Catenuloplanes indicus: one gene and its partner. The protein of the gene in region 2 binds, or shares a complex with, the protein of the main gene of each other region. Links are inferred from orthologs where the notes say so. Each region holds a gene or a part of one and is shown on either strand. Other genes may lie near its edges. The genes, in order: mfd and uvrA.

What was found.
Region 1: the proteins of uvrA (region 2) and mfd are in contact, whole or in part, in a crystal structure (PDB 4DFC), measured with the Escherichia coli proteins. The link is inferred for Catenuloplanes indicus from one-to-one orthologs.

Annotation. Positions count from the first base shown.
Region 1 is NZ_JAUSUZ010000001.1:4,078,229-4,088,921, reverse strand. Bases 2,244-6,404 are described here. They hold mfd (transcription-repair coupling factor), read right to left. Parts: upstream 6,053-6,404; coding sequence 2,444-6,052; downstream 2,244-2,443. Other genes in these bases: J2S42_RS18355 (enoyl-CoA hydratase-related protein), read left to right, coding at 6,361-6,404; J2S42_RS18365 (hypothetical protein), read right to left, coding at 2,244-2,409. Also shown: J2S42_RS18370 (nucleoside triphosphate pyrophosphohydrolase), read right to left, coding at 476-1,645; more of J2S42_RS18365, read right to left, coding at 1,669-2,243; more of J2S42_RS18355, read left to right, coding at 6,405-8,262; J2S42_RS18350 (DUF885 domain-containing protein), read left to right, coding at 8,403-10,010; J2S42_RS18345 (flagellar brake domain-containing protein), read right to left, coding at 10,300-10,693. UniProt on the Escherichia coli protein: Couples transcription and DNA repair by recognizing RNA polymerase (RNAP) stalled at DNA lesions. Mediates ATP-dependent release of RNAP and its truncated transcript from the DNA, and recruitment of nucleotide excision repair machinery to the damaged site.
Region 2 is NZ_JAUSUZ010000001.1:2,586,716-2,596,819, forward strand. What follows is about bases 4,457-8,028. They hold uvrA (excinuclease ABC subunit UvrA), read right to left. Parts: upstream 7,633-8,028; coding sequence 4,657-7,632; downstream 4,457-4,656. Other genes in these bases: J2S42_RS11670 (Rieske (2Fe-2S) protein), read right to left, coding at 4,457-4,458; J2S42_RS11680 (glycosyltransferase family protein), read right to left, coding at 7,836-8,028. In the rest of the region: J2S42_RS11655 (gluconeogenesis factor YvcK family protein), read right to left, coding at 1-673; RNase adapter RapZ, read right to left, coding at 670-1,527; excinuclease ABC subunit UvrC, read right to left, coding at 1,673-3,871; more of J2S42_RS11670, read right to left, coding at 3,952-4,456; more of J2S42_RS11680, read right to left, coding at 8,029-9,644; J2S42_RS11685 (MBL fold metallo-hydrolase), read left to right, coding at 9,728-10,104. UniProt on the Escherichia coli protein: The UvrABC repair system catalyzes the recognition and processing of DNA lesions. UvrA is an ATPase and a DNA-binding protein. A damage recognition complex composed of 2 UvrA and 2 UvrB subunits scans DNA for abnormalities.

The DNA of each region.
Region 1 (10,693 bases), 1.5 Mb from region 2 along the record:
CTCGCTCGCGATCGCCGCTCGGCCGCCCGTGTCGCGCATATCAAGACTAGTTTTCCTATATCGGCATCGTCCCTCGTCGAGGGCCTCGACGTGCGCTCCCGCTCAGTGCGTGGGTGCCCGCTCCGGGCGTTCCACGCCCGAGATTCTCTCCACTGCGGCGTGCAGCTCACCGCGCCCGGCTGCGCTGTCGCGGCGGGCGTCGGCGGTGCGCCGCGTGGGGAGCTCTGCCCGTCACTGGGCGGGGTGTCGAGCGGGCCCCGGATCAGGCGCGGAGGAGCGCCGGCGGCGACCGGTGCCCTGGGCCACTCGGCCGGGGAACTGAACCCGGCCGGCTCGCGCGCCCGCTGGCCGGCACGGATGCCTTCCTGACTGGCTCGGGCGGGTAGGGCGCGGGCGGACGTTCCTGCGGGCCCGGGCCGGAGCGCATGATCGACTTAGTCCGAGCGGCATTGTGGCCGGAAGCGGAAATATCGGTTCATCTCCGTTCTTGCTCTGCGGCGCGGATGGCCTCGGCGTGGGTCAGGGCGGCGCGGCGCAGCGCGGCCTCGGCGTCGAGACCGTCCGCGCGGGCCGCGGCGACCCGCCGCAGCAGCTCAACACCAAGATCATCAGAGGCGTCCGGCACCGGTACGGCGACGCCCGCGCGCTCGGCCCGCTGGAGGATCTTGGCGGCGAGCGAGAGCGCGGGCTGGGAGAGTGCGATGCCGTCCATCGCGGAGTCGCGGGACTTCTCCGCGCGCTTGATCTGCTCCCAGTTCTCGATGATCTCGTCGACGCCGCTGACCTCGGTGTCCGCGAACACGTGCGGGTTGCGGCGGATCATCTTCTCGACCAGCGTGCCGGCCACGTCGTCGACGGTCCAGCGTGCGTCGTCGGGCAGCTCCTCGGCCAGGCGTGCGTGCAGCACCACCTGGAGCAGCACGTCGCCGAGTTCCTCGCGCAGCGTCTCCAGGTCACCGGTCTCGATCGCGTCGTAGGCCTCGTAGGCTTCCTCCAGCAGGTACTGCGCGAGCGTGGCGTGCGTCTGCTGGCGCTTCCACGGGTCGCCGCCGGGGGAGACCAGCCGGTCGATCACGGTCACCGCGTCCAGCAGCCGCGCGCCCGGTGGGTCCCACGAGCCGTAGCGCAGCTCCAGCTCGGCCAGGCCGGGCTCGCGCGCCAGCCGCAGTCCCAGCGTGCGTGCCATGTCCTGGTCACCGGCCGGCCCGGCCAGCCACACCACGGTGCCGTGCTCGACCGCGGCGGCCAGCACGGCCTCCGCGACCGGCACGGCATGACGGCCGGGCGCGGCCGAGAGTTCCGGCGCGGCGGCGGACACCGGCGTCCCGGCTGGTCCCGGCGTGGCGGCGAAGTCCCGTCCGGCGGTGACCGCCGCGGCACCAGCTGCCCCCGGCGGGTCAGCGGCTCCGGGCGTGGTGCCGGCCTCCAGTGCGCCGGTGGGCCCCGGCGTGCTGGCCGGTTCCGGCGTGACGGCGGCGTCCGGTGCCAGCACGGTGACGTTCGCGCCGGCCGTGCGCAGTGCGTGGACCTGGGCGTTCTCCTCGGAGGCGAGCACCGGGTGGTTGCGGACGAGGTCCCAGGCGTCGGCGGTCAGCAGGCCCGCGGGCAGGCGCGGTGAGGTGACGAGCAGGACGATCTGCGGCATGCCGACCAGCATGCCGCAGGGGATCAGCCGGTCGTGACGACGGTCCGGCCGGACAGGTACGGCATCCGGTACGGGAACGACTGGTTGTTGGCCGACGCGATCATGGGCACGCCGACCGGCAGGTACTTAGGGTTGACCACCGCGCCGGCCTTCTCCGCCTCGTCGCGCAGCAGGTCCGCGACGGACAGCGGGAGGCTGGCGAACTCGCCGCCGCCGAACTGCTCACGGACCACCGGCACGGACAGCCCGGGGTCGATCGCGTGCGCGTCGACCAGCGCGTCGTACACGGTCATCATCCGCTCGTCGGTGACCTCGGCGGGCGTGACGTCGTCCTGGAGCGCGCCGTAGAGCTGGTACCACTCGCTGTAGAGCGTGACGTAGCGCGTCTCGGCCGGCACGCCGAGCACGGACTCGACCAGCTCGGCCGGCACCTCGGGGCCGGTGGGGGTCAGGTCGCGTGCCTCCGCGGCGCGGCGGCCGAGGTCGAGCGTGAGCAGCAGGTCGACCACGTGCCGCCGGGTGATCGGCAGGCTGGGCCGTTCCAGCTGCTCGCCGGGTTCGCCGGGCGCGACGGACGCGCCCGCGACCAGCGTGGCCTGGTCGGCGTCGAACGCGGCGCGCGCGTCCTCGAAGATCGCGTCCACGGTGCGCTGGGTGAACGTCGTGTCGCCGACGTAGGCGGCCACGGCCGGGCTCTGCTGGGCGCAGCCGGTGAGGGCGAGCGCCACCGCTCCGACGAAAGCCACATAACGGGCAGGTCGCATAGAGATCACTCTATCATGTGACGAGCCGATCACTCTACGACGCGCCGACGGTGACCGGCTCGCCCAGCACGTCCTTGAGCAGCTGCGCGCACCAGTCCAGCAGCGCCTGGTCGCGGACCGGCTCGCCACCGATCCGCCGGGTCATCGGCCGCGGCACGCTCACCTGGTCGGTCGCGTGCTTGTAGACCGAGTCCGGGTGGTATCGCTTGAGCCGCATCTGCTTCGAGTCCGGCAGCGACAGCGGCGCGAACCGCACATGCTTGCCCTGCAACGTCACCTCGGTCAGCCCGTACGCCTTCGCGACCAGCCGGAACCGCGCCACCGCCAGCAGGTTCTGCACCGGGGCCGGCGGCTCGCCGTACCGGTCGGTCATCTCCGCGACGATCTCCTTGAGCGCCGCCTCGTCCCGCGCCTCGGCCAGCTTGCGGTACATCTCCAGGCGGAGCCGCTCCACGCCGATGTAGTCGTGCGGCAGGTGCGCGTCCACCGGCAGGTCGATCTTGACCTCCTGGACCTCCTCCGGCCGCTCGCCCTTGAACTGCTGTACCGCCTCGCCGACCATCCGCACGTAGAGGTCGAAGCCGACGCCCTCGATGTGCCCGGACTGCTCGCCGCCGAGCAGATTGCCGGCGCCGCGGATCTCCAGGTCCTTCATCGCCACGTACATGCCGGCGCCCAGCTCGGTGTGCTGCGCGATGGTGGCCAGCCGCTCGTGCGCGTGCTCGGTCAGTGGCTTCTCCCGCGGGTAGAGGAAGTACGCGTACGCCCGCTCCCGGCCGCGGCCCACCCGGCCGCGGATCTGGTGCAGCTGGGCCAGGCCGAGCAGGTCGGCGCGCTCCACGATCAACGTGTTCGCGTTCGGGATGTCGATGCCGGACTCGACGATCGTGGTGCAGACCAGGACGTCGAACTCCTTCTCCCAGAAGCCGACCATGACCCGCTCCAGCGCCTCCTCGGACATCTGCCCGTGCGCCACCGCGACCCGTGCCTCCGGCACCAGCTCGCGCAGCTTCCGCGCGGCCCGGTCGATCGACTCGACCCGGTTGTGCAGGTAGAACACCTGGCCGTCGCGCAGCAGCTCACGGTGGATGGTGGCGGCGATCTGCTTCTCGTCGGACGGGCCGACGAACGTGAGCACCGGATGCCGCTCCTCCGGCGGCGTGGCGATGGTGGACATCTCCCGGATGCCGGTGATCGCCATCTCCAGCGTGCGCGGGATCGGCGTGGCCGACATGGTCAGCACGTCCACGCTGGCCCGCAGCGTCTTCAGGTGCTCCTTGTGCTCGACGCCGAAACGCTGCTCCTCGTCCACGATGACCAGGCCGAGCTGCTTGAACCGGGCCGCGGCGGAGAGCAGCCGGTGGGTACCGATCACGATGTCCGCGGTGCCCTCCGCGGCCATGCTCAGCGTCTGCTCCGCTTCCTTCGGCGTCTGGAACCGGGACAGCTGCCGGATCTCCACCGGGAACTGCGACATCCGCTCCGCGAACGTGTTGTAGTGCTGCTGGGCCAGCAGCGTGGTCGGCACCAGCACGGCCACCTGCTTGCCGTCCTGCACCGCCTTGAACGCGGCCCGAACCGCGATCTCGGTCTTGCCGTAGCCGACGTCGCCGCAGATCAGCCGGTCCATCGGGACCTGCTGCATCATGTCGTGCTTGACCTCTTCGATCGCGGCCAGCTGGTCCGGCGTCTCCTGGTACGGGAACGCGTCCTCCAGCTCGCGCTGCCAGGGCGTGTCCGGCCCGAACGCGTGGCCGCGCTGCGCCTGGCGGGCCGCGTACAGCTGGATCAGCGACGCGGCGATCTCCTTGACCGCCTTCTTCGCCCGCGCCTTCGCCTTCTGCCAGTCACTGCCGCCCATCTTGTGCAGCGTGGGCGCCTCGCCGCCGACGTAGCGGGACAGCTGATCGAGCTGGTCGGTCGGCACGAACAGCCGGTCGCCGGGCTGCCCCTTCTTGGCCGGGGCGTACTCGATCACGAGGTACTCGCGGTCGGCGCCGTTGACCTTCCGCTGGACCAGCTCCACGTACCGCCCGATGCCGTGCTGCTCGTGCACCACGTGGTCGCCGGCCTTCAGCTCCAGCGGATCGATCGTGTTGCGGCGGCGGGACGGCATCTTGCCCATCGCCTTGGTGGTCGCGCCCCGGCCACCGGTCACGTCGTTGCCGGTCACCACCGCGATCCGGGCGCGCTCGTCGACGAAGCCGTGGTTCAGTCCGCCGCAGACGATGGTGATCTGCCCGGCGGCCGGCGCGGTCTCCAGCCCGTCGGCCATGATCGTGCCGAGGCCGGCGTCGCGCAGCACCTCGGCCGCGCGGTTGGCCGGGCCGTTCGCCTCGAAGACCAGCACCACCGACCAGCCGTCGCCGGACCAGCGCTTCAGGTCGTCGACCAGCCGACCGGTCTCGCCGTGATAGAGCGGCGCGGCCTGCGCGGCCAGCGCGATGTCGTCGCCGGCGTCCGGCGTGACCTCGGTCCGCACCTCGTCTTCCCAGGGCGCGGTCTCCGCCGTCGTGGAGTCGAGCCCGAACGGCGACACCGACCACCACGGCTGACCGAGCCGCGCCGCTTCCGCGCGCACCTCGGACAGGCTGCGGAAGGCCGCCGCGCCGACGTCGACCGGAGCCTCGCCACCGACCGCGGCCGCAGCCCAGCTGGCCTGCAAGAACTCCTCGCTGGTACGGACCAGGTCATGCGCCCGGGTGCGGATGCGCTCCGGGTCGCAGAGCAGCACGTGCGTGTCCCGCGGCATGCAGTCCAGCAGCAGCTCCATGCTGTCCGTGCCGTCCAGCAGCGCCGGGGCCAGCGACTCCATGCCCTCCACCGGGATGCCCTCGGCCAGCTTGGACAGGATCTCGCCCAGCTCCGGGTGGGCGGCGGCCAGCGCGGCGGCGCGCTCCCGCACGTGCGGCGTGAGCAGCAGCTCCCGGCACGGCGGCGCGAACAGCTCGGCGGCCGGCTCGATGGTGCGCTGGTCGGCCACCGCGAACGTGCGGATCTCCTCGACCTCGTCGCCCCAGAACTCCACGCGTGACGGGTGCTCGTCGGTCGGCGGGAACACGTCCAGGATGCCGCCGCGCACCGCGAACTCGCCGCGCTTGGTGACCAGGTCGACCCGCGCGTACGCCAGGTCGACCAGCCGCTCGACGGTCTCCTCCAGACCGGCCTCGCCGCCCGGCCGCAGCACCACCGGCTCCAGATCGCCGAGGCCCTTGAGCTGCGGCTGGAGCACCGACCGGACCGGCGCGACCACGACCCGGACCGGGCCGGCCTCGCCCGGGTGCGCGAGCCGGCGCAGCACGGCCAGCCGCTTGCCGACCGTGTCCGACCGGGGGGAGAGGCGCTCGTGCGGCAGCGTCTCCCAGGCCGGGAACGCCACCACCTGCTCCGCCGGGATCAGGCAGCCGAGCGCGTCGACCAGGTCGTCCGCCTCGCGCGAGGTGGCGGTCACGGCCAGGACCGGGCGCCCGGCACCGCCGGACTTCACCGCGGCCGCGACGGTCGCCACGATGAACGGCCGCAGCGGCGCCGGCGCGGTCAGCCCCAGCTCGGCCGCCTCCGGCCCGCCGGTGCGGGCGAGATCGCGGGCGCGGGCCAGGCCACCGTCGGCGAGCGCGGCGGGAAGAAGGCCGGCGAGCTTCATTGCACATCCCCCGTAAGACAGCACGGCGTTTACCCCGCGCCCAGTCTGGACGGGGGGTACGACATCCAGACTACGCCGATCCCCGGCCCGTCCCGTGGATCAGCGGTGGGACGGGCGTCCGAGCGCGGGTCCGGAGTTCGGCTGAATCCGTTGGTGGCGGTGTCCCACCCGTCGCACCGGGTGTGCGGCCCGGCAGCTCGGAGCCCTTGCAAGGTCTCTCGGGCCGGGCCCCGATCACCCGGGAGACTTCGTCTCGAGGGGGATCACCGGCTGCACAACCCACCCCACCACGCAAGGAGGACCACACGGTGCGGGTACTGCTGCTCGTCTCCGCCTTCAACGGACTCAGCCAGCGCGTCTGGTGCACGCTCCGGGAGGCGGGACACGAGGTCGGTGTGCTGCTCGCGACCGGCGAACGGGACATGATCGAGGGCGTCCGCGGCGCGCGCCCGGACGTGATCCTCTGCCCGTTCCTGACGCACCGGGTGCCGGCCGAGATCTGGTCCGAGTGGCGCACGATCATCATTCACCCCGGCCCGGTCGGCGACCGTGGACCGTCCTCGCTCGACTGGGCGATCACCGAGGCGGAGCCGTACTGGGGCGTCACCGCGCTGCAGGCGGTGGCCGAGATGGACGCCGGGCCGATCTGGGCCACCCGGATCTTCCGGCTGGCCAGCGCCGCGCCGCGCAAGTCCGCGCTGTACAACGGCCCGGTCGCGGACGCGGCCGTCGCCTGCGTGCAGGAGGTGATGGCGAAGGCCGCCGACCCGGCGTTCCGGCCGGTACCGGCCGAGCGGATGCCGCACGAGGTGCCGAACGCGCGTCCGCGTCCGCTGATGCGCCAGTCCGACCGCGCGTTCGGATGGGACGAGGGCAGCGAGCGCATCATCCGGCGGATCCGGGCCGCGGACGGCGCACCGGGCGTACGCACCGAGGTGCTGGGCCTGCCGGTCTTCGCGTACGACGTGCATCCGGGCACCGCGGCCGGTGCGCCGCCGGGCACCGTGCTGTGCCGCCGGCAGGGCGCGGTCATGGTGGCGACCGGCGACGGCAGCGTGTGGCTCGGCCACCTGCGCCAGGCCGACCCGGAGCCGCGCACGGACGCGGCGGGCCCGGCCGGCACCTGGCCCCGGGGCATCAAGCTGCCGGCCGCGGTGGTCCTCGGCCGGCGGCTGCACGGCGTACCGCACGCGCCGTTGCCGTTGGGTTCGGAGGCGGAGGTGCCCGGTGCCTACCGGCAGATCAAATATCGGCGGACCGCGGACGTCGGCTGGCTCACGTTCGACTTCTACAACGGTGCGATGTCCACCGGGCAGTGCCGCCGGCTGCTCGGCGCGTTCCGGCACGCGGCCGGCCAGGACACCCGGGTGCTGGTGCTGCGCGGCAGCACGGAGGCGTTCAGCAACGGCATCCACCTGAACCAGATCACGGCCGCGACCGACCCGGCCGGTGCCGCCTGGGCCAATATCAAGGCGATCAACGCGGTCTGTACGGAGATCATCGAGTGCACCCGGCAGGTGGTGATCGCGGCCTACCCCGGCAACGCGGGCGCCGGCGGCGTGATGCTCGGCCTGGGCGCGGACGTCGTCGCCGGGCGCGAGGACATCGTGCTCAACCCCTATTACGACATCGGCCTGTACGGATCGGAGCTGCACACCTGGACGCTGCCGCGCCGGGTCGGAGTGGTCCGCGCGGAACGGCTGCTCACCGAGAAGCTACCGGTCAACGCCGGCCAGGCACGCGCGATCGGCCTGCTGGACGAGGTCGGGCCGCGGCACCCGGACGCGTTCGCGGACTGGCTCGCCGAGCTCGCCGCCCGATACGCCGAACCGCAGCTCAACCGCCGGATGCGCCACCGGAAGGCGCGGGCGCTCACGTCCGGCCGGCCGCTCGGCGTGCACGAGGTGCGCGAGCTGGCCGAGATGAGCCACGACATCTTCGACGACCGGTCCGGGTTCGCGGCGGCGCGGCACGCGTTCGTCCACAAGGTCCGTCCGACCGGCACGCCGGCCCGGCTGCTGCCCGGAACGCTCACCGAGGCCCTCCCGGCCGGCTCGAACGGCTCGGCCGGTAACGCGAAACGGCCGGTCCCGCCGCCGCCACCGGGCACCCAGAACCAGGGGAAGAACCGCTCGCACGTACGGCCGCGCTCGTCCGCCCCGGACACGCCGCAGTCGGTGCGCCCGGCCGTGCCCGCGCAGGCCGGCTGACCCGAAGACCCGAGGCCGGCCGGTACCGGTCAGGCCGGCCTCTCCGGCAGGCCTCGTGCGACGGGTGGTGCGTCGCACGAGGCCTGCCCCTCTGCCCGGGATACCGCATGAGCCGGGGTCCGGCGGTTAGATTGATCGTCATGTCGGATTTCGTGCCCGTGGCCGAGCGCATCGTCGACGCGATCCTCGCGAGTGAGCCGGTCACCGCCTTCTACGCCGGGGACCACACCCACGACGACCGCCTGCCGGACCATTCGGCCGGTGCGGTCACCGAACGCACCGCGATGCTGATCGACGCGGGCAACGCGCTGGCCCAGCTGGACGTGGACGGGCTCGACCCGGAGGACCAGGTCGACCACGCGATCCTGACCACCATGGTCGAGCGGCGGCTGCTGGAACTGACCGAGATCCGCGAGCACGAGTGGAACCCGCTGCTGCACAACCCCGGCCCGTTGCTGCACGGCCTGATGGCCCGCCGGTTCGCGCCGGTCGCGGCGCGGCTGGAGTCGCTGGCCGGCCGGCTCGCCGCGGTGCCGGACGCGGTCGCCACCGCGCGTGCGGTGCTGCACGACTGCCCGCGGGTGCACGTCGAGACCGCGGCCGGGCAGTTCGCCGGTGCGGCCGGCCTGATCCGCGACGAGCTGCCCACGCTGCTGGCCGAGGAACCGTCGCTGGCCGGCCGGATCACGCCGCTGGCCGCCCGTGCGGCCGAGGAACTGGACGGGTTCGCCGCCCACCTGCGCGGCCTGGACGCGGACGGCCGCTCGCCGCGGCTCGGCCGGCGGCAGTGGGAGGCGCGGCTCTGGCACACGCTGGACACCGAGCTGTCCGCGTCCGAGGTGCTACGCCGCGCCGAGGACAACCTGGAGCGGATCGGCGAGCGGATCCGCGAGACCGCGGCGGAGCTGACCGGCGGGCCGGCCACCGACGAGACCGTGCGCCGCGCGCTGGCCCAGCTGGCCGAGGAACGGCCGGACAACGACACGATAGTGGACTTCGCCCGGGTCACCATGGCCGAGACCACGGACTTCGTCCGCACGCACGGGATCGTCACCATCCCGGACGACGAGTGCGTGATCGAGGCGATGCCGGAGTTCGCGCGCGGCGTCAGCGTCGCCTACTGCGACCCGCCCGGCCCGATGGAGACCGCGGACGTGCCCACGTTCTACTGCATCGCACCGGCGCCCGCGGACTGGTCGCCGGAGCGGGTCGAGTCGCTCTACCGCGAGTACAACCACCACATGGTCCGCAACCTGACCGTGCACGAGGCGATGCCCGGCCACTTCGTCCAGCTCGCGCACGCCCGCCGCTACCGCGGCAACACCCGGGTTCGCTCGCTCGGCTGGTCCGACCCGTTCGTCGAGGGCTGGGCCGTGCACGCGGAGGAGTCCCTGGCCGACCACGGCTTCGGCGGCCTGCCGGTCCGCATGCAGCAGCTCAAGATGCAACTCCGAATGACCATGAACGCGGTGCTCGACCAGCTCGTCCACTGCGAGGACCTGTCCGAGACGGACGCGATGCGGATGATGACCGGCCGCGCGTTCCAGGAGGAGGGCGAGGCCGCCGGCAAGTGGCGCCGCCTGCTGCTCACCTCGACCCAGCTCTCCACCTACTTCGTCGGCTACACCGAGGTCTCCGCGATCGCCGCCGCCCGCCCACCGTCCGTCCCGCTCGGCACCTGGCACGACGCCATGCTCGCGCACGGCTCACCGTCCCCGCGCCACCTCCGTACGCTGCTGGGCGTCTGAGCCGCACTCCCGGCACCGTGCGGCCCGCCTGCTCCCACGGCGCTGAGTCATCCCATTCCGGTTTCCCGCTCCCGGCGTGGTGCGGCCCGCATGCTCCCGCGGGCAAACCCCGCCGGGCGCGAAGACTCCGCTGGCACTCCGCTTCCCGCCCGCCCCGGAGCCGGTCCCGCACAACACCGGACAAACCATGCAACCGTCGCCGCGCTCCCCATCCCGACGCGACGCAACACCCCTTCACCAGTCCACCACCGCGCTCCACACCCGCGGCGCGGCATATCGGACGAAGGGGTCAGGCGTGGTCGCGGGCGCGGGCGCGGGCCAGGCGCTGGAGGTTCATCACGTGCCGGCGGATGGCCTGGGCCTGGGACTCGTCGGCGTCGAGCATCAGGACGACCTGGACCTCGGAGGTGGCGGCCTGGTCGACGACGCGGTAGACAGTGCCGTGCAGCGTCATCTGCTCGGACTCGAGCAGAACGCGCAGCGAGACCTCGGCGCCCGCGGCGATGTCCAGGCGTTTGAAGACCGCCTTGATGCTGCGCTCGCTGACGTCGATGACCTCGCCGCGGTGCGGCTCGCCGTCCTCGCCGACGGTCAGCTCGACCGGTTCGCCGCCGCCGCCGCGGACGTACTCGCGGTTCTGCTCGATCGCCGGGCGGCCGGTGATCTCGACGACCCAGGTGCTG
Region 2 (10,104 bases):
GGATCGCGGCGGCCAGCTCCGGCACCAGCAGGTGCGGGATGACACTGGTGTACCAGCTGCCGGGCCCGAAGATCAGCCAGTCCGCCTCGGCCACGGCGGCGAGCGCCTCCGGGCAGGCGGGCGGATCCTTGGGCAGCAGCCGGACCTGCTGCACGGTGCCGCGGGTCACCGCAACCTCGTGCTGGCCGTGCACGGTGCTGATCTCCTCGGGCCGGTCCGGGTCGGCGCCGCGCACGTCCGCCTCCAGCTGCACGCCCTGCTTCGACATCGGCAGCACCCGGCCCTGCGCGCGGACCAGGCCGGCCGCGTGGTCGAGCGCGGCTATCGGGTCGCCGAGCAGCTCCATCAGGCCGCAGAGCAGCAGGTTGCCGACCGCGTGGCCGGTGAGCGGGTCCTCGGCGCCGAAGCCGGCCGCGGTGAACCGGTGCTGGAGCAGCGCGGCGGTACGGGCCGACGTCTCGTCCTCCGCGGACAGCGCGGCGAGCGCCTGGCGCAGGTCGCCGGGCGGGAGGATGCCCCGCTCCGCGCGCAGCCGGCCGCTCGACCCGCCGTTGTCACCCACGGTGACCACCGCGGTCAGCTCGAGGTCCAGCTGGGGGCGGATCCCCCGCAGCGCGCGCAGCGACGCCCCCAGACCGTGTCCCCCGCCGAATGCGACGACCTTCAAGCTCATTCCCGTCCCAGGTCGCGGTGGTGGGCGGTGGCGGAGAGGCGGGCCTCGCGGAGGCGGCTGGCGAGCTCCTCGGTGATCGCGACGCTGCGGTGTTTGCCGCCGGTGCAGCCGATCGCCACGGTCAGGTAGCGCTTGCCCTCGCGCTCGAAGCCGGACGCGGTCGCGGCGATCAGCGACGCGTACGACCCGACGAAGTCGAGCGCGCCGTCCTGACCCAGCACGTACGAGCTGACCGACTCGTCGCGGCCGGTGAACTCGCGCAGCTCCGGCACCCAGTACGGGTTGGGCAGGAACCGGGCGTCGAGCACGAAGTCCGCGTCCGGCGGCAGCCCGTACTTGAAGCCGAACGACAGCACGGTCACCCGCAGCCGGCGCGCGTCCTCGCCGCCGAACAGCTCCTCGACCCGGCGGCGCAGCTGGTTGACGTTCAGGTGGCTGGTGTCGATGATGACGTCGGCCTGGTCGCGGGCCTCCTCGAGCAGCTTCCGCTCGGCCGCGATGCCCTCCTCCAGCCGGCCCTCGCCCTGCAGCGGGTGCGAGCGGCGGACGCTCTCGAAGCGGCGGATCAGCACCTCGTCGTCCGCGTCCACGAACACCACGCGCGGGTGGAAGCCCTTGTCGCGCAGCGCCTGGATCGCACCGGCCAGGTCGGTGGAGAACGCGCGACTGCGCACGTCCAGCACCATCGCGGTCTGCCGGGTCGCACCGCCACCGGCCGCGAACGCCAGCTCGGCCATCTCGACCATGAGGGCCTGTGGCAGGTTGTCCACGACGTAGAAGCCGACGTTCTCCAGTGCCCGGGCCACGGTGCTGCGGCCGCCGCCGGAGACACCGGTGACCACGACGAGGCTGATCTCCTCGCGGGACGACGAGTCGCCCTCCGGTCGCTGCTCGCCGTGCCGGTCGAACCGGTCGGTCACTGTCTCCTCCGGTCGCTCGTCGTCGCGCCGCTCGGTCACGACGGCCCCCTCAAGGTCGAAAGTCTGTCGGCCGCCAATCCTAGAGTTCGGGTGTGGCGGGCCGTGCGCCTGCGTCGGACTCAACATCCCCGGTGGATGCGCTGTTCCCCGGCATATCGGCCGTCTCCGGGGCGGCGGAGCCGGCCGGCTTTTCACCCGTCAGGGCGGTCAGGATGGCCTCGGCCGTGCGCGGCCCGATGCCGGGGACCTCGGCGATCTCCGCGGGTGTGGCCGCGGCCAGCTTCTTCACCGAGCCGAACCGGCGCAGCAACGCCTTGCGGCGCACCTCGCCGAGGCCGGGCACGTCGTCCAGCGCGGAGACCGTCATCCGCTTGGAACGACGCTGCCGGTGGAATGTGATGGCGAACCGGTGCGCCTCGTCGCGGACGCGCTGCAGCAGGTAGAGCGCCTCGGAGTTGCGCGGCAGGATGACCGGGAACTCGTCGTCCGGCAGCCACACCTCCTCCAGCCGCTTGGCCAGGCCGCACAGCGCGACGTCGGTGACGCCCATCTCGGCCATCACCGCGGCCACGGCCGCGACCTGCGGGGCACCGCCGTCCACCACGATCAGGTTCGGCGGGTACGCGAAGCGCCGTGGCCGGCCGGTGGTCGGGTCGATGCCGGGCAGCTCAGCCGGGACCGGTTCGCCGCGCGCGGTCAGCTCCTCGCTCAGCGCCGCGCCGCGGCCCGAGTCCGGCTCACCGCCCGAGGTGAGCGCGCCGTCCGCGCCGACCTCCTCGTTCGCGACCGGCTCGCCGCCCGCCACCTCGTCGCCCGCCTCAAGCCAGCCGCCGGACCGTACCGTGTCGGCCTGGTCCTTGGCCTGCGCGTTCTCCGACTTGAGCCGGGCGAAGCGGCGGCGCATCACCTCGGACATCGCGGACAGGTCGTCCATGCCGCCGCCGTGCCGGTCGCCGCGCACGATGAACCGCCGGTACTCCCCCTTGCGGGGCAGCCCGTCCTCGAAGACGACCATGCTGGCGACCACGTCGGTGCCCTGGATCTGGGAGACGTCGAAGCACTCGATGCGCAGCGGCGCGGTGTCCATGCCGAGCGCGTCCGCGATCTCCTCCAGCGCCTTGCTGCGCGTGGTCAGGTCGCCGGAGCGCTTCAGCTTGTGCCGGGTCAGCGACTCGGCCGCGTTGCGCGCGACCGTCTCCATCAGCGCCTTCTTGTCGCCGCGCTGCGGGATGCGGATCTGCACGCGGCTGCCGCGGTGGTCGGAGAGCCAGTCGGCGAGCGCGTCCGCGTCGTCCGGCAGCGCCGGGACCAGCAGCTCGCGCGGCACGTCGGTCTCGCCGTGCTCGGTGCCGTAGACCTGGGTGCAGAAGTGGTGCACGAGGTCGCCGAGGGACAGCTCCTCGTTCTTCTCCACCACCCAGCCGCGCTGGCCCCGGATCCGCCCGTCGCGCACGTGGAAGACCTGGACCGCGGCTTCGAGCGGGTCGTCGGCGAACGCCACCACGTCCGCGTCGGTGCCGTCGCCGAGCACCACGGCCTGCTTCTCCAGCGCGCGGCGCAGCGCCGCTATGTCGTCCCGCAGGCGCGCGGCGAGCTCGAAGTTGAGCTCGTCGGACGCGGCCATCATCTCCCGCTCCAGCTTCTTGACCATGGTGTCGGTCTTGCCGGCCATGAAGTCGCAGAAGTCGAGCACGATGTCGCGATGCTGCTCCATGCTGACCTGGCCGGTGCACGGCGCGGAGCACTTGCCGATGTAGCCCAGCAGGCACGGGCGGCCGACCTGGGCCGCGCGCTTGAACACGCCGGCCGAGCAGGTGCGTGCCGGGAAGACGCGAAGCAGCAGGTCGAGCGTCTCGCGGATGGCCCACGCGTGCGAGTACGGCCCGAAGTAGCGCACGCCCTTGCGCTTGGCGCCGCGCATCACCTGGAGGCGCGGATAGTCCTCGTCCAGCGTGACGGCGAGGAAAGGGTATGACTTGTCGTCCCGGTACTTCACGTTGAAGCGTGGGTCGAACTGCTTGATCCAGGTGAACTCCAGCTGGAGCGCCTCGACCTCGCTGCCGACGGTCACCCAGTCGACCGAGCCGGCCGTGGTGACCATCTGCTGGGTGCGCGGGTGCAGCGTGAACGTGTCGGCGAAATACGAATTCAGCCGGCTGCGCAGGCTCTTCGCCTTGCCGACGTAGATCACCCGGCCGGTCGGGTCACGGAACCGGTAGACGCCGGGGGACTCGGGGATGGTCCCGGGCGCGGGGCGATAGGTCGACGGATCGGGCACTCACCCAGCCTAATCCGGGGGTGTGACAACCCTCCTCCGGTGGCCGGGCGTGCGGGCGCCCGGCCACCGGGAGGCGGGACTCAGGCGAGCGTGATCGACTCGCCGTCGACGGTGATCTGCTTCTCCTCCAGCGGCTGACGCGCCGGGCCCGAGGTCGGCGAGCCGTCCTCGATGGAGAACAGGCTGTTGTGGCACTTGCAGACGATCGAGCCACCGTCCACGCTGCTCACCGGGCAGCCCTGGTGCGTACAGATGTTGCTGAAGCACTTGAACGTGCCCGCGGCCGGCTGCGTGACGACGACCTGCTGCTCCGCGAGGATCACGCCGCTGCCGACCGGGACGTCCGCGGTCTTGGCGATCGCGTTCGCCGCGGCGTCGCCACCGCCGGCCGACGGCGCGCTGCTCTCCGCGCCGGTCGTCGAGGGGGCACCCGTGGTCGGGCCGGTCCCCGCCCCCGAGCTCGTGCTCGGCGAGTCGGTCTCGGTGCCGCACGCCGCGAGCGCGGCGACCGCACCCACGGAACCGGCGCCGACCAGCAGCATCCGGCGCGACGCGGTCCCGGCCTCGAGCACCTGCTCGTTCTTCATGCTGTAACCCCTCCTGTTAGCCCGCGGTGCGCCGGCCGCTGTGCCGCCGTGCGCGTCCACGTCCATAGACACGGGTGGCGGGCCCGGCCGGTTCGACGAGAACCGGCCGGACCTCCCCACGTCCGTTACTCACGGTAGAGAACACACCTGTGCGTAACAGATGAACCCGGGCACAGTTCGCTGACAGAGGGTTGACCGCTATCGGCTGGCCGTGACCTTGGCTCGACTGGAACGAGCCTTCGTGGCCGCGGCCGGTTTCACCGAGTTGACCTTTTCTCCGTTCGCCTTCGCGGCCCGCGCAACCGCGTCCTTCGCGCCGGCCGGCTCGCCCTCGAGGCCCAGCATCGGGCGCAGGAACCGGCCGGTGTGGCTCTCCGGCACCTCGGCCAGCTCCTCCGGCGTGCCCATGGCGAGCACGGTGCCGCCACGGTGACCGCCCTCCGGGCCCATGTCGATCAGCCAGTCGGACGACTTGATCACGTCGAGGTTGTGCTCGATCACGATCACCGTGTTGCCCTTGTCGACCAGGCCCTGGAGGACCAGCAGCAGCTTGCGGATGTCCTCGAAGTGCAGGCCGGTGGTCGGCTCGTCCAGCACGTACACGCTGCGGCCGTTGGAGCGTTTCTGCAGCTCGGAGGCGAGCTTGACGCGCTGCGCCTCGCCACCGGAGAGCGTCGGCGCGGGCTGGCCCAGCCGGACGTAGCCGAGCCCCACCTCGACCAGCGTCTTCATGTGCCGGTGGATGGAGGTGATCGGCTCGAAGAAGGTCGCGGCCTCCTCGATCGGCATCTCCAGCACCTCGGAGATCGTCTTGCCCTTGTAGTGCACCTCGAGCGTCTCGCGGTTGTACCGCGCGCCCTTGCACACCTCGCACGGGACGTAGACGTCCGGCAGGAAGTTCATCTCGATCTTGATGGTGCCGTCGCCCGCGCAGTTCTCGCAGCGGCCACCCTTGACGTTGAACGAGAACCGGCCCGGGCCGTAGCCGCGCACCTTCGCCTCGGTGGTCTCCGCGAACAGCTTGCGGATGTTGTCGAAGACCCCGGTGTACGTCGCCGGGTTCGACCGCGGGGTGCGGCCGATCGGCGACTGGTCGACGCCGACCACCTTGTCGATCTGGTCGAGCCCGGTCACCCGGGAGTGCCGGCCGGGCACCATCTTCGCGCCGTTGATCTGGTTGGCCAGCACCTTGTAGAGAATGTCGTTGACCAGGCTGGACTTGCCGGAGCCGGACACGCCGGTGACCGAGATCAACTGCCCGAGCGGGAACGGCACGGTCACGCCGCGCAGATTGTTCTCCCGGGCACCCTGGACGACCAGTTCCCGATCGGGGGTACGCGGCCGGCGCACCATCGGCGCCGGGATCGACTTGCGGCCGGAGAGATATGCCCCGGTCGCGGACTCCTTGTTCTTCAGCAGCCCGGCGTACGGCCCGGAGTGCACCACCCGGCCGCCGTGCTCACCGGCGCCCGGGCCGATGTCGACCACCCAGTCGGCCTGGCGGATCGTGTCCTCGTCGTGCTCGACCACGATCAGCGTGTTGCCCAGGTTCTTCAGCCGGACCAGCGTCTCGATCAGCCGGTGGTTGTCCCGCTGGTGCAGGCCGATGGACGGCTCGTCCAGCACGTAGAGCACGCCGACCAGACCGGAGCCGATCTGGGTGGCCAGCCGGATGCGCTGCGCCTCGCCGCCGGACAGCGTGCCGGCCGGCCGGTCCAGCGACAGGTAGTCCAGGCCCACGTCGACCAGGAACCGCAGCCGGGCGTTGATCTCCTTGAGGACCCGCTCGGCGATCATCTTCTGCCGGTCGTTGAGCTCCATCTCGCCGAGGAAGTCCGCGCACTCGCCGATCGAGAGGTTGCAGACCTCCGCGATCGACTTGTCGTTCAGCGTGACGGCCAGCACCTCGGGCTTGAGGCGGGCACCCTTGCACGTGCCGCACGGCACGTCCCGCATGTAGCCCTCGTACTTCTCCCGGGACCAGTCCGACTCGGTGTCCGCGTGGCGCCGCTCGATCCACTGCATGACGCCCTCGAAACCGGTGTAGTACGACCGGTCCCGGCCGTACCGGTTCCGGTACTTGACGTGCACCTGGTCCTCGGAGCCGAACAGGATCGTCTTCTGCGCGCGGGACGACAGCTTGCGCCACGGCGTGTCCAGCGTGAAGTGCTCCTGCTCGCCCAGCGCCTCCAGCAGACGCAGGAAATACTCCTGGGTCTGGCCGCCGGCCCACGGCTGCACCGCGCCGTCACGCAGCGTGCGCTCGGTGTCCGGGATGACCAGCTCGGGGTCGATCTCCTTCTTGGTGCCGAGGCCGGTGCACTCCGGGCAGGCACCGTACGGCGCGTTGAACGAGAAGACCCGGGGCTCCAGGTCCTCGATCGCCAGGGGGTGCTCGTTCGGGCAGGCCAGGTGCTCGGAGAAGAGGCGCTCGCGGTCCGGGTCGTCCTCCGGCTGGTCGACGAACTCGAAGATGACCAGGCCGCCGGAGAGGCCGAGCGCGGCCTCGACCGAGTCGGTGAGCCGCTGCTTGCCGCTCGCCTTCACGCTGAGACGGTCGATGACTACCTCGATCGTGTGCTTCTCCTGCTTCTTCAGCTTCGGCGGGTCGGTCAGCGGGTGGACCACGCCGTCGACCCGGGCGCGCGCGTAACCCTTGGTCTGCAGCTCGGCGAAAAGGTCGACGTACTCGCCCTTGCGGCCGCGGATCACCGGGGAGAGCACCATGAACCGGGTGCCCTCGGGCATCGCGAGGATCCGGTCGACGATCTGCTGCGGGGACTGCTTGGAGATCAGCTCGCCGCAGACCGGACAGTGCGGCACACCGGCGCGGGCGAAGAGCAGGCGCAGGTAGTCGTACACCTCGGTGATCGTGCCGACGGTCGAGCGCGGGTTGCGCGACGTCGACTTCTGGTCGATCGACACCGCGGGCGAGAGGCCCTCGATGAAGTCGACGTCCGGCTTGTCCATCTGGCCGAGGAACTGCCGCGCGTACGAGGAGAGGGACTCCACGTACCGCCGCTGGCCCTCGGCGAAGATCGTGTCGAACGCGAGGCTGGACTTGCCCGACCCGGAGAGGCCGGTGAAGACGATCATCGCGTCGCGTGGCAGATCAAGGGAGACGTCGCGGAGGTTGTGCTCACGCGCGCCACGAATGATCAGTCGGTCGGTCACTGCCCGCCCACTTCCCAGCTCAAAAAATGCCATACCTGTGGTCTGTGTCACATTGGGCCGCTCGACGGCCCGGGATGTTCCAACGCCTCTTACCCCGGTTGAACTCCCGCTTCCCCGATCGGGGTACTAACAGCAGGTCAGACCGCAGAAGAGCGCCGCAGGCGACTCTAATCGGGGGGTACGACATTTTCCGTTCGCGGCGTTCAGACCGGGAGGTCCGACACCGCCCACACCCACGCGCCCCCGACCAGCACAGGCTCCCGGCCGAGCAGGTCGGTCACCGTGGTCCTCAGGATCTCCGCCTGCGCGTGCCGCTCCCCCAGCACGAGCGCACCGGCCTTCCAGTATTTCAGGTCCTCCCGCGCGGCGGCCCGATCGGCCGCGGTGATCACCGGCGCCGTGCCGGACCGGACGATCTCGAACAGGATGTCCGACGTGCGGCGGGCCGGCGCGTTCCAGGTGCCGGTGGTGTCGATCTCACCGTTCGTCGGGCCCATGAAGTAGCCGCGCGGCACCGGCGCGTCCAGCGCGGCGAACGCGGCCATCCGCATACCCTCGCGGCCCACCGTCACCTCGGGCAGCGGGACCGGGACCAGCGAACGGCCGTCCGGCACGAACTCGCGCCACTCGCCGGACGTGATCAACTCGGGCATCGGCGTGGCCGGGACGGTGATCAGCGGCTTCGGCGCGACCGGGAGCAGCGCGACCGCGACCGTCACCCACCAGAGGACCGCGCGCCGGCGTACCGTGGCCGGTGCTTGCTCCTGGTGTGCGTTTTCGATCACCCGATCGGTGGCGAAGGCCAGCAGGAACGCGCACGCCCACACCACGACCATGGTGAAGCGCGTGGTGGTGATCAGGTTGATCAGCGGCAGGTGGCTGACGAAGAACAGCGGCATCGGCACCTCGGTGTCCTTGCCGCCGACCACCAGCGTCGGCCCGGACGCGATGACCACGAAGACCAGCCCGGTGATCACGACCGCGCGCATCGCCTTCGACCGCCAGGTCAGCACCGCGCAGACCACCAGCACCACGACCAGCGGCAGCCCGAAGAAGCTGTTGTCCTCGGTCGCGCTGACGCTCAGCGACTCGGCCAGCCCGGTGTGGCCGGCGATCGACTGGCGGGCGTAGAACACGTACGACGCGAGGTCGGTGACGTAGACGTCCGGCGTGAACGGCAGGCCGCGGTAGTGCTGGCGGCCGAGGAACTGCTGGAACAGCGGGTACGCGAGCAGCACGCCGGAGGTGCCGGCCGCGACCGCGAGGCTGATCAACCCGGGCTTCCAGACCGTCTTGATCCGGTCGCGGTGCATCAGCAGCCACGACACCGTGAAGATCGCGCAGGCCAGCGCCACGAAGAGCAGGATCTCCTCGTTGACGAAGACCTGAGCGGTGATCAGCAGGCCGAGGAGGACGCCGTTGCGCACCGGCCTCCCCGGTTCGCGGATCTTGGCAACCCGCCAGAACAGGAACGGCACCAGGATCAGCACGGTGAAGTTGATGTGCCCGTTCGCGTGCGAGATCATCGTCGGCGCGAAGCCGCCCCACAGCCCGGCGACGAACGCGGCGCTCCGGTGACCGACGAAGTGCCGGCCGAGCACCCAGTACCAGGCCGCGGCCGTACCGGCCAGCCCGACCGTGATCAACAGCGCCATCGAGACACCCGGGCCGAACCAGTGCGTGATGGGCGAGACCGGGACGCCCAGCGCCAGGATCGACGTGTTCGCCATCATGTTGATGCCGTCCGGGAAGTTCAGCCGGTCCGTGAAGAACAGCGCCTCCCCGTGGAAGACCGCCCGCTCCGCGTGTGCGAGCACGAACAGGAAGAACCCGTGGTCGTCCTCGTTCGCCGCCAGCACCCGGCCGTTCGGGCCCGCCCAGAGGCGCGAGGTGACCAGCACCGCCAGCGCCGTATAGACCACGCCGGCTATCACGTCCCAGCGGCGGTGGGATCCGGGCCGGCCGTCGGGCTTCGGCGTCGCCTCCTCGGGCGCGCTGTCCAGGACTCGCACCCGCGCATCATGCCAGAACCCGCGCCTGGCGTCCCGGTCGCTACGCTGGGACCTGAATCGATCATCGATGTATGGGGGCGCTCGTGTCGTACACCGGTCATGTCTCTCCGGGCTCCGGCCCGGCCGTGCGCGAGCTGCCCGCGCTGACCATCACGAAGCAGTCCGTCGGCGGCGCCTCCGACAACAACGCCTACCTGCTGCGCTGCACCGCCACCGGCGCCCAGCTGCTGATCGACGCCGCGAACGACGCGTCCGCGCTGCTGTCCCTGGCCGGCTCCGAACTCTCCACCGTCGTCACCACGCACGCGCACGGCGACCACTGGGGTGCCCTGGCCGAGGTGGTCGCCGCCACCGGCGCCGCGTCCGTGGCACACCGCGACGACGCGCCGGAGCTGCCGGTCGTCACCCGAACGGTGGAGGACGGCGACACGATCACGGTCGGCGAGGTCACGCTGGAGGT